DNA from 2 places in the Streptomyces sp. NPDC055815 genome. Region 2 is predicted to be linked to the other one. Evidence: riboswitches for the same ligand, from Rfam matches in the RefSeq annotation. Region 2 holds a riboswitch; the other holds the start of a gene.
What was found. A riboswitch is a leader RNA that binds a small molecule or an ion and turns the genes downstream of it on or off. The one in region 2 is predicted to bind cobalamin.

Region 1 (4,201 bases), on a different contig from region 2:
GCGGTGACCGGCAGGAGCCGGGCGTGCCCGGGACCCGCGAGCGCGCGGGCGGCGTGCGGCAGGACGAGGCCGACGAAGCCGATCGCCCCGGCGGCGGAGACCAGGGCGGCCGTCAGGAGCGCGGTGACGCACAGCAGGACGAGCCGGGTCCGGGCGACGGCGATGCCGAGCGAGGCGGCGGCCTCCTCGCCGAAGGCGAAGGCGTCCAGGGTCCTCGCGTACCCGCCGCAGACCAGCAGGGCGGCCGCGAGGACGCCGAGGCACAGCCACACGTCGCTCCAGCCGGCCCCGGCGAGCGAGCCGAGCAGCCAGAAGAGGACGCCCCGGGTGGTCTCGGCGTCGGCGGCGGTCATGACGACGAAGGAGGTGAGGGCGGAGAAGAGCTGCATCGCGGCGACGCCCGCGAGGACGACCCGGTCCGTGGAGCCGCCGAGGGTGTGGCTGAGCAGCAGGACGAGCGCGAAGGAGACCACCGCCCCCAGGAACGCCCCGCCGGTGACGGAGAGGACCCCGCCGCCGATGCCGAGGACGACGACCGCGACCGCGCCGGTGGAGGCGCCGGAGGAGACGCCGAGGACGAAGGGGTCGGCGAGCGGGTTGCGCAGGAGCGACTGCATCACCGCCCCGCAGACGGCGAGTCCGGCGCCGCAGACGGCGGCGAGGAGGGTACGGGGCAGCCGCAGGTCCCAGACGATCCCGTCGCGGATCGGCGAGAGGCCGGAGGCGCCGCCGCCGAGGTGGGCGGCGATCACGGAACCGGCCTCGCCGACGCCGATGTCCGCCGGGCCGATGGTGACGGCCACGGCCACGGACAGGCCGAGCAGCGCGAGCCCGGCCGCCGCCCACAGGGGCACGGTGGCGGCCGTGGTCTCCCGCCGGGTCGTCCTCACTTCGCGAGGCCGTACGAGCGGAGCGCGGCGGCCACCTTCTCGACGCCCTCGACGGTGCGGAGGGTGGGGTTCATCGCCTGGCCGCTGAGCAGGACGTACCGCTTGTGCTTCACGGCCGTCATGTTCCGGGTGACGGGGTCGGACTCCAGGAACTCGATCTTCTTCGCCGCGCTCTCGGCGGACTGCGCGCGGCGGGTCAGATCGCCGATCACGAGGACGTCCGGGTCGCGGTCCGCGACGGTCTCCCAGTTGATTTGGGGCCACTCCTCGCGGGTGTCGTCGAAGACGTTCTTCGCCCCGAGGGCGTTCGTGACGATCCCGGGTGCCCCGCAACATCCGGCCATGTAGGGCGACTTGGCGTCGGAGTACCAGTAGAGGACGGTGGCGTCGGTGAAGTCGGCCGCCGCCGTGGCCTTCGCCACCCGGGCCTTCAGCCCGGCGACGAGCTTCTCGCCGCGCTCGGGGACCCCGAACACCCGGGCCAGGTCGCGGATCTCGCCGTAGACCGTGTCCGTGGTGAGGGGGCGGGTGCGGACGCCGTCGCCGTCGCCGCTGTTGTCCTTGCCGACGCAGTCGGTCGGCGAGAGGTACGTCGGGACCCCGAGCTGCTCGAAGCGTTCGCGGGGCGCGACCCCGCCCTTGCCGAGGGTGTACGCGAACGAGGCGGCCGCGAAGTCGGGTTCGGTGTCGAGGACCTTCTCGAAGGAGGGGTAGCGGTCGGCGAGGCGCGGGACCTTGGCGTTCTCCTCCTCCAGGCCCTTGAGCACGGGGTCCGTCCAGGTCGCGGTGCCCACCATGCGGTCGGCGAGGCCGAGGGAGAGCATGATCTCCGCCGCTCCCTGGTCGAGGGCGACGGCCCGGCGCGGGGCGCGGTCGACGCGGACCTTCCGTCCGCAGTTGTCGTCGAGGGTCACGGGGTGGCCGCGCTCCGGTGCGGGCTTCGACGAGGGTGCGGAGGGCCCGCAGCCGGTCGCCGTCGCGAGGAGGACCAGGACGCCGGTGAGGGCGGGCACGGCGGAGCGGACGGGGTGTGCGAGCGGCACGGGGGACTTCCTCTGCGTCCACGGCTCATACGCGGAGCCTGTCGTACGGTGCTCCCCGGACGACCGCGTGCCGCCGGGGCCGCCAGCAGGTCTTCGGACTCGGGGTCAGCCGGACGGAGCGCCTTCCCGGGCCCGTCGTGCCGCCCAGTGGCCGATGCTCCGCCCGTCGCCCTCACCGCTGCGCGTCAGTTCCGGTCTCGCACCGGATTCCCTGACCCGTGGACGTACCCGTTCAGGTGCGTACAAAGGTGCGACTGGCCTCGGCACAGTACCACCGGCCGGCCGCCGCACCCCGGACGCCCGTCGCCGTCAGACGCGCAGCTCCTTCGCCTCGAAGCGGCCGTCGCCGAGGACCAGGACGAAGGAGACCTGCTGCCCCTCGGAGACCGTCCGCTCCTCGCTCTCGATGTCCTCGGCGCTGAAGTACACCTGCTCCTCGGAGCCCACGGGGACGACGAAGCCGTACCCGCCGAGACGGTTGAAGGACTGCACGAACCCTTTGCTTCTGCCTTCCACGGCGGCCTCCTCGTCGGCGCGGGGGGCGCGGTCGAGGGTGTCCGGCCCCGGGGGCCGTGTCCGCGCCTCAGGGGAGATGTACCCCGTCCCTCCCCCGTTCGCCACCGCCGCCGGCCGGGGCGAACCACCCCGGATGATCTCGTACAATATTCAACAGAGGCCCGCTGTCGGAGATCCCCCGTGTCCGACAGCGGGCCTCGCCGCGTCCGTCAGAGACGCGTCCGCCCGAACCCGTCCGTTCAGTGCCGGTCCGTTCAGTGCCGGTCCGGCCGGACCCAGACCGTGCCCCTCGCCTCGTACTCGAGCATGGCCTCCAGGCCGTTCGCCGCGTCGGGGCCGAGTTCCCGGCGTACGAGCCAGAGCGCGAGCTCCAGGCCCGAGGTGACACCCCCGGCGGTCACGAGGTCGCCGTCGTCCACCACCCTGGCCCCCTTCAGGACGCCGCCCTGCCGCTCCAGGTCCGGGCGGGCCTTGTGGTGGGTGGTGCAGGGGCGGCCCCGGGTGAGTCCGGCGGCGGAGAGCAGCATGACGCCGGTGCACAGGGCGCTGACGGTGAGGCCCGGCCGGACCGCCGCCGCGAGGGCGCGGGGCAGGGCGCCCCGGTCGATCTCGGCCCAGACGCCCGGGCTGTCCCGGCGCGCGTAGCCGCCGCCCGGTACGACGAGCAGGTCGGCCTCGCGCGGGGCCCAGGGGTGGTCGACGCGGACCTCGGTCCCGTAGGCGGCGGTGACGGTGCCGGGCCCGTCGACGGAGACGTACCGGACGTCCACCGGACGCTCGGAGAAGAAGCCGGCGGCGGAGAGCACCTCGTAGGGGGCGGCGAAGTCGAGTTCCTCGACGCCGTCGAAGAGCACGAGGTGGACGCGGAGCGGGCGGCGCGCCGACGGCGGCGCCGCGGGGGCGGCGTGGGCTGCGGTGCTGGTTCCCAGCGCGCCCGCGGCCCCGAGGGCGGTGGTGGCGCGGAGCAGGTTGCGGCGGTTCATGGTTCTCCCCCAGGGGATGGCAGGGCCCGACGTTCCGTGTCGCGTCGAGGCAGTCGGCCGCCACCGCCCACGGGTTCCCGACGGCCGGGTCAGGCACCGCCCGGGTAGGCGATCCGTGCCGTGATCCTGGCGATGCGCCGGGCCGACTCCTCCGGCGCGGCCACCGGCTGGACGATGTGGCTGACGGTGAGCCGCACGATCGTCTCGACGGCGAGGCCGCGGGACTCCTCGTCGACGTCGGGCCAGGCCTCGATCGCGTACGCGTCGAGCATCGCCATCGCCGTGCCGAAGACCGGTTCCGGGCGCGTGGTGAGGTAGGCGAGGAGGTCGTCCTCGCCGCCGCGCGCGGCGAGCAGGACGCTCTTGATGAGGGGGTTGTCCACGGCCTGCTGGAGCGTGTAGCCGACGCCCGCCGCCGCTGCCGCCTCCAACTCGCCCCGGTGGGCGTCGAGTTCGCGCTGGATGCCGAGGAGGAAGCCCTCCAGCTCGCGCTGGACCAGGGCGTTGCCGATGGCCTCCTTCGAGCCGAACTCGTTGTAGAGCGTCTGGCGGCTGATGCCGGCGGCCCGTGCGACGGCGGCCATGCGGAGCACGCCCCAGCCGTCGGCGGCGACGAGCCGGTAGGCGGCGTCGAGCACCTGCTCGCGCAGGAGGGACCGAACACTCTCGCGGAAACGTGTCATCGTGCCCCCACTTTATCCACCGTCCCCCCGCCGTCTTCGCACACCGGCCCCGGTCCCGCGCATTGACACCTCACCCTGAATCCGTC
Region 2 (4,201 bases):
GTCAAGGACCTGCCGCTGCTCATCGCCTTCGGCGTCCTGGCCGCGTACACCTACTCGTCCGGCCTGCGCGCCCCCGCGCTCATCGCCTTCGTCAAGGACACCCTGATCTACATCGTCATCGCGGTGGCGATCATCTACATCCCGATCAAGCTCGGCGGCTTCGACGAGATCTTCGCCAAGGCGGGCGAGGCGTACGCGACGGTCAACCCGGCCACCGGCAAGCCGAAGGGCGCGCTCGTCCCCGGCGAGGCCGGCCAGTGGACCTACGCGACGCTCGCGCTCGGCTCGGCGCTCGCGCTCTTCATGTACCCGCACTCCATCACGGCGACCCTGTCGTCCCGGAGCCGGAACGTCATCCGCCGCAACACCACCATCCTGCCGCTGTACTCGCTGATGCTGGGCCTGCTCGCGCTGCTCGGCTTCATGGCGATCGCCGCCGGCATCAAGGTCAAGAACGGCCAGCTCGCCATCCCGCAGCTCTTCGAGACCATGTTCCCGGACTGGTTCGCGGGCGTCGCGTTCGCCGCGATCGGCATCGGCGCGCTCGTCCCGGCCGCCATCATGTCGATCGCCGCGGCCAACCTCTTCACCCGCAACATCTACAAGGACTTCATCAAGAAGGACGCCACCCCGGCCCAGGAGACCAAGGTCTCCAAGCTGGTCTCCCTCCTGGTGAAGGTCGGCGCGCTGGTCTTCGTCCTCACCATGGACAAGACCGTCGCGATCAACTTCCAGCTGCTCGGCGGCATCTGGATCCTGCAGACCTTCCCGGCGCTCGTCGGCGGTCTCTTCACCCGCTGGTTCCACCGCTGGGCGCTGCTCGCCGGCTGGGCCGTCGGCATGGCGTACGGCACGGCCGCCGCGTACGGCGTCGCCAGCCCGACCCAGAAGCACTTCGGCGGCTCGGCCGCCGAGATCCCCGGCATCGGCGAGATCGGCTACATCGGCCTCACCGCCTTCGTGCTCAACGTCCTCGTCACGGTCGTCCTGACCTTCGTCCTCAAGGCCGTCAAGGCCCCCGAGGGCGTCGACGAGACCTCCCCCGAGGACTACACGGCGGACGCCGGCGACGCCGGTGTCCGCGACCTCCCGAAGGTCGGCGCCGGAACGCACTGACCGGAAGGACACGCCGCAGGGGCCCGGGATCTCACCAGGAGATCCCGGGCCCCTCCCGTCTGCCCGCGCGCGGCAGACTGGGACGCATGGACTTCACGATCAGGGGTGTACGGCCCGAGGAGTACGAGGAGCTCGGCGACCTCACCGGCTTCACCTATCTGAATGACGGGCTGCTGCACGACGGCGAGGACGACTTCTATCTGGCCGTCCTCCGCGACACGGCCCGGCGGGCCCGCGAGAGCGAGGTGCTCGTCGCCGTCGACGCCGACGGCGGGATCATCGGCGGCGTGACCTTCGCCGCCGGCGGCACCACCTGGGCGGACATCGCCGTCGCCGGCGAGGCCGAGTTCCGGATGCTCGTGGTCGCCCCCGAGGCCCGCGGCAGGGGCGTCGGAGAAGCCCTCGTACGGGCCTGCGTGGACCGGGCGAGGGCCCTCCCCGGGTGCGCTCGTCTCGTGCTCTCCACGGCCGATCTGATGGTCTCCGCGCACCGGATCTACGAGCGCCTCGGCTTCGTCCGCACCCCCGAACGGGACTGGGAACCGATCCCCGACCTCTCGCTGAGGACCTACGCCCTGGAGCTGTAGCGCCGGGACCGACACAACATGTGGGGGGTGCCACGAGCGGCGCCCCCCACATGTATGCTCATCCTCGCTGTCGACGCAGGGGAATCCGGCGCGAATCCGGAACTGTCCCGCAACGGTGTGCTTCGTGCGGATTCGTACGCGGTGAGTCCGAAGACCTGCCGGCAGCGCACCCGGTCCGTCCGTTCCGGGTGTCACAGACGTCCGGGCCTCGCGGAGTGGGCCGGTGGACACGGCGCGCCCACGCGTACGCGTGCCCGCCTGCCCGCCTTCCCGCCCGAGGCCCCGAGCCGAGCGAGGGAGAGCCCCCACGTGACCATCGCGCCCGCCGATCCGGCCGCAGCGATCGAGACCGACGGCCCCGGGACCGTACTCCTGCGGACCCTGACCGATCTCACCGCCGACCTCCCGGACACCGACCCCGGCAAGGTCGCCGCCGCCGCCCTCCGCGGCCGCAGCGCCACGTCGGACGAGGCGGAGCTGCGCGAGCTGGCCACCGAGGCGGCCGCCGGCCTGATCGCCGAGGACCCCGCGTACTCCCGGCTCGCCGCCCGGCTCCTCACCATCACCATCGCCGACGAGGCCGCCGGCCAGGGCGCCGTGAACTTCTCGGCCTCCGTCGCCGTCGGTCACCGCGAAGGCCTCATCGCCGACCGCACCGCCGAGCTCGTCGCGGCGCACGCGGCCCGGCTCGACGCCACGATCGACCCGGCCGGCGACGACCGCTTCGGCTACTTCGGCCTGCGCACCCTCTACTCGCGCTACCTGCTGCGCCACCCGATCACCCGCAAGGTCATCGAGACCCCGCAGCACTTCATGCTGCGCGTCGCCTGCGGCCTCGCCGAGGACGACTCGGCCCGCGCCCTCGACGAAGTGAGCGCGCTGTACGGCCTGATGAGCCGCCTGGACTACCTCCCGTCCTCCCCCACGCTCTTCAACTCCGGCACCCGCCACCCGCAGATGTCCTCCTGCTACCTCCTGGACTCCCCGCAGGACGAGCTGGACTCCATCTACGACCGCTACCACCAGGTCGCGCGCCTCTCCAAGCACGCCGGCGGCATCGGCCTCTCGTACTCCCGCATCCGCGCCCGCGGTTCGCTGATCCGCGGCACCAACGGGCACTCCAACGGCATCGTGCCGTTCCTCAAGACCCTCGACGCCTCCGTCGCCGCCGTGAACCAGGGCGGCCGCCGCAAGGGCGCCGCCGCGGTCTACCTGGAGACCTGGCACGCGGACATCGAGGAGTTCCTGGAGCTCCGCGACAACACCGGCGAGGACCAGCGCCGTACGCACAACCTGAACCTGGCGCACTGGATCCCGGACGAGTTCATGCGCCGGGTCAACGCCGACGCCGAGTGGTCGCTGTTCTCCCCGGCCGACGTGCCCGAGCTCGTCGACCTGTACGGCGAGGAGTTCGACGCCGCCTACCGCAAGGCCGAGGCGGCGGGCCTCGCCCGCAAGACGATGCCGGCCCGCGACCTGTACGGCCGGATGATGCGGACCCTCGCCCAGACCGGCAACGGCTGGATGACCTTCAAGGACGCCTCCAACCGCACGGCCAACCAGACGGCCGAGCCGGGCACCGTCGTCCACTCCTCGAACCTCTGCACCGAGATCATCGAGGTCACCAACGACGACGAGACGGCAGTCTGCAACCTGGGTTCCGTCAACCTCGGCGCCTTCGTCACCGGCGGGGACATCGACTGGGCCCGCCTGGACGAGACCGTCCGCACGGCCGTCACCTTCCTCGACCGCGTCGTCGACATCAACTTCTACCCGACCGAGCAGGCGGGCCGCTCCAACGCCAAGTGGCGCCCGGTCGGCCTGGGCGCCATGGGCCTCCAGGACGTCTTCTTCCAGCTGAAGCTGCCGTTCGACTCGGCCGAGGCACGCGCCCTGTCGACGAAGATCGCCGAGCGGATCATGCTGGCGGCCTACGAGGCGTCCGCGGACCTCGCCGAGCGCAGCGGCCCGCTCCCCGCCTGGGACAAGACCCGCACCGCCCAGGGCGTCCTGCACCCGGACCACTACGACGTGGAGCTGAACTGGCCGGAGCGCTGGACGGCCCTGCGCGCCCGCATCGCCTCCACCGGCATGCGCAACAGCCTCCTCCTCGCCATCGCCCCGACGGCGACCATCGCCTCCATCGCCGGCGTCTACGAGTGCATCGAGCCGCAGGTCTCCAACCTGTTCAAGCGCGAGACGCTGTCCGGCGAGTTCCTCCAGGTCAACTCGTACCTCGTCGACGAGCTGAAGAAGCTCGGCGTGTGGGACGCGCAGACCCGCGAGGCGCTGCGCGACTCCAACGGCTCGGTGGCCGGCTTCACCTGGGTCCCGGCCGAGGTCCGCGAGCTGTACCGCACGGCCTGGGAGATCCCGCAGCGCGGCCTCATCGACATGGCCGCCGCCCGCACCCCCTTCCTCGACCAGTCGCAGTCCCTGAACCTCTTCATGGAGACGCCGACCATCGGCAAGCTGTCGTCGATGTACGCGTACGCCTG

Region 1: linked by a shared signal. The riboswitch ahead of ACWGN5_RS24240 (ABC transporter substrate-binding protein) and the one ahead of ACWGN5_RS29665 (ribonucleoside-diphosphate reductase subunit alpha) in region 2 are both predicted to bind cobalamin.

Annotation. Positions count from the first base shown of each region.
Region 1 is NZ_JBSHDU010000040.1:19,409-23,609, reverse strand. It holds gene ACWGN5_RS24245 (FecCD family ABC transporter permease) at 1-890, opposite strand, end outside; gene ACWGN5_RS24240 (ABC transporter substrate-binding protein) at 887-1,933, opposite strand; cobalamin riboswitch at 2,015-2,192, opposite strand; gene ACWGN5_RS24235 (cold-shock protein) at 2,243-2,449, opposite strand; gene ACWGN5_RS24230 (DJ-1/PfpI family protein) at 2,704-3,432, opposite strand; gene ACWGN5_RS24225 (TetR family transcriptional regulator) at 3,522-4,115, opposite strand.
Region 2 is NZ_JBSHDU010000057.1:33,632-37,832, reverse strand. It holds gene mctP (monocarboxylate uptake permease MctP) at 1-1,116, shown strand, start outside; gene ACWGN5_RS29670 (GNAT family N-acetyltransferase) at 1,203-1,703, shown strand; cobalamin riboswitch at 1,758-1,880, shown strand; gene ACWGN5_RS29665 (ribonucleoside-diphosphate reductase subunit alpha) at 2,013-4,201, shown strand, end outside.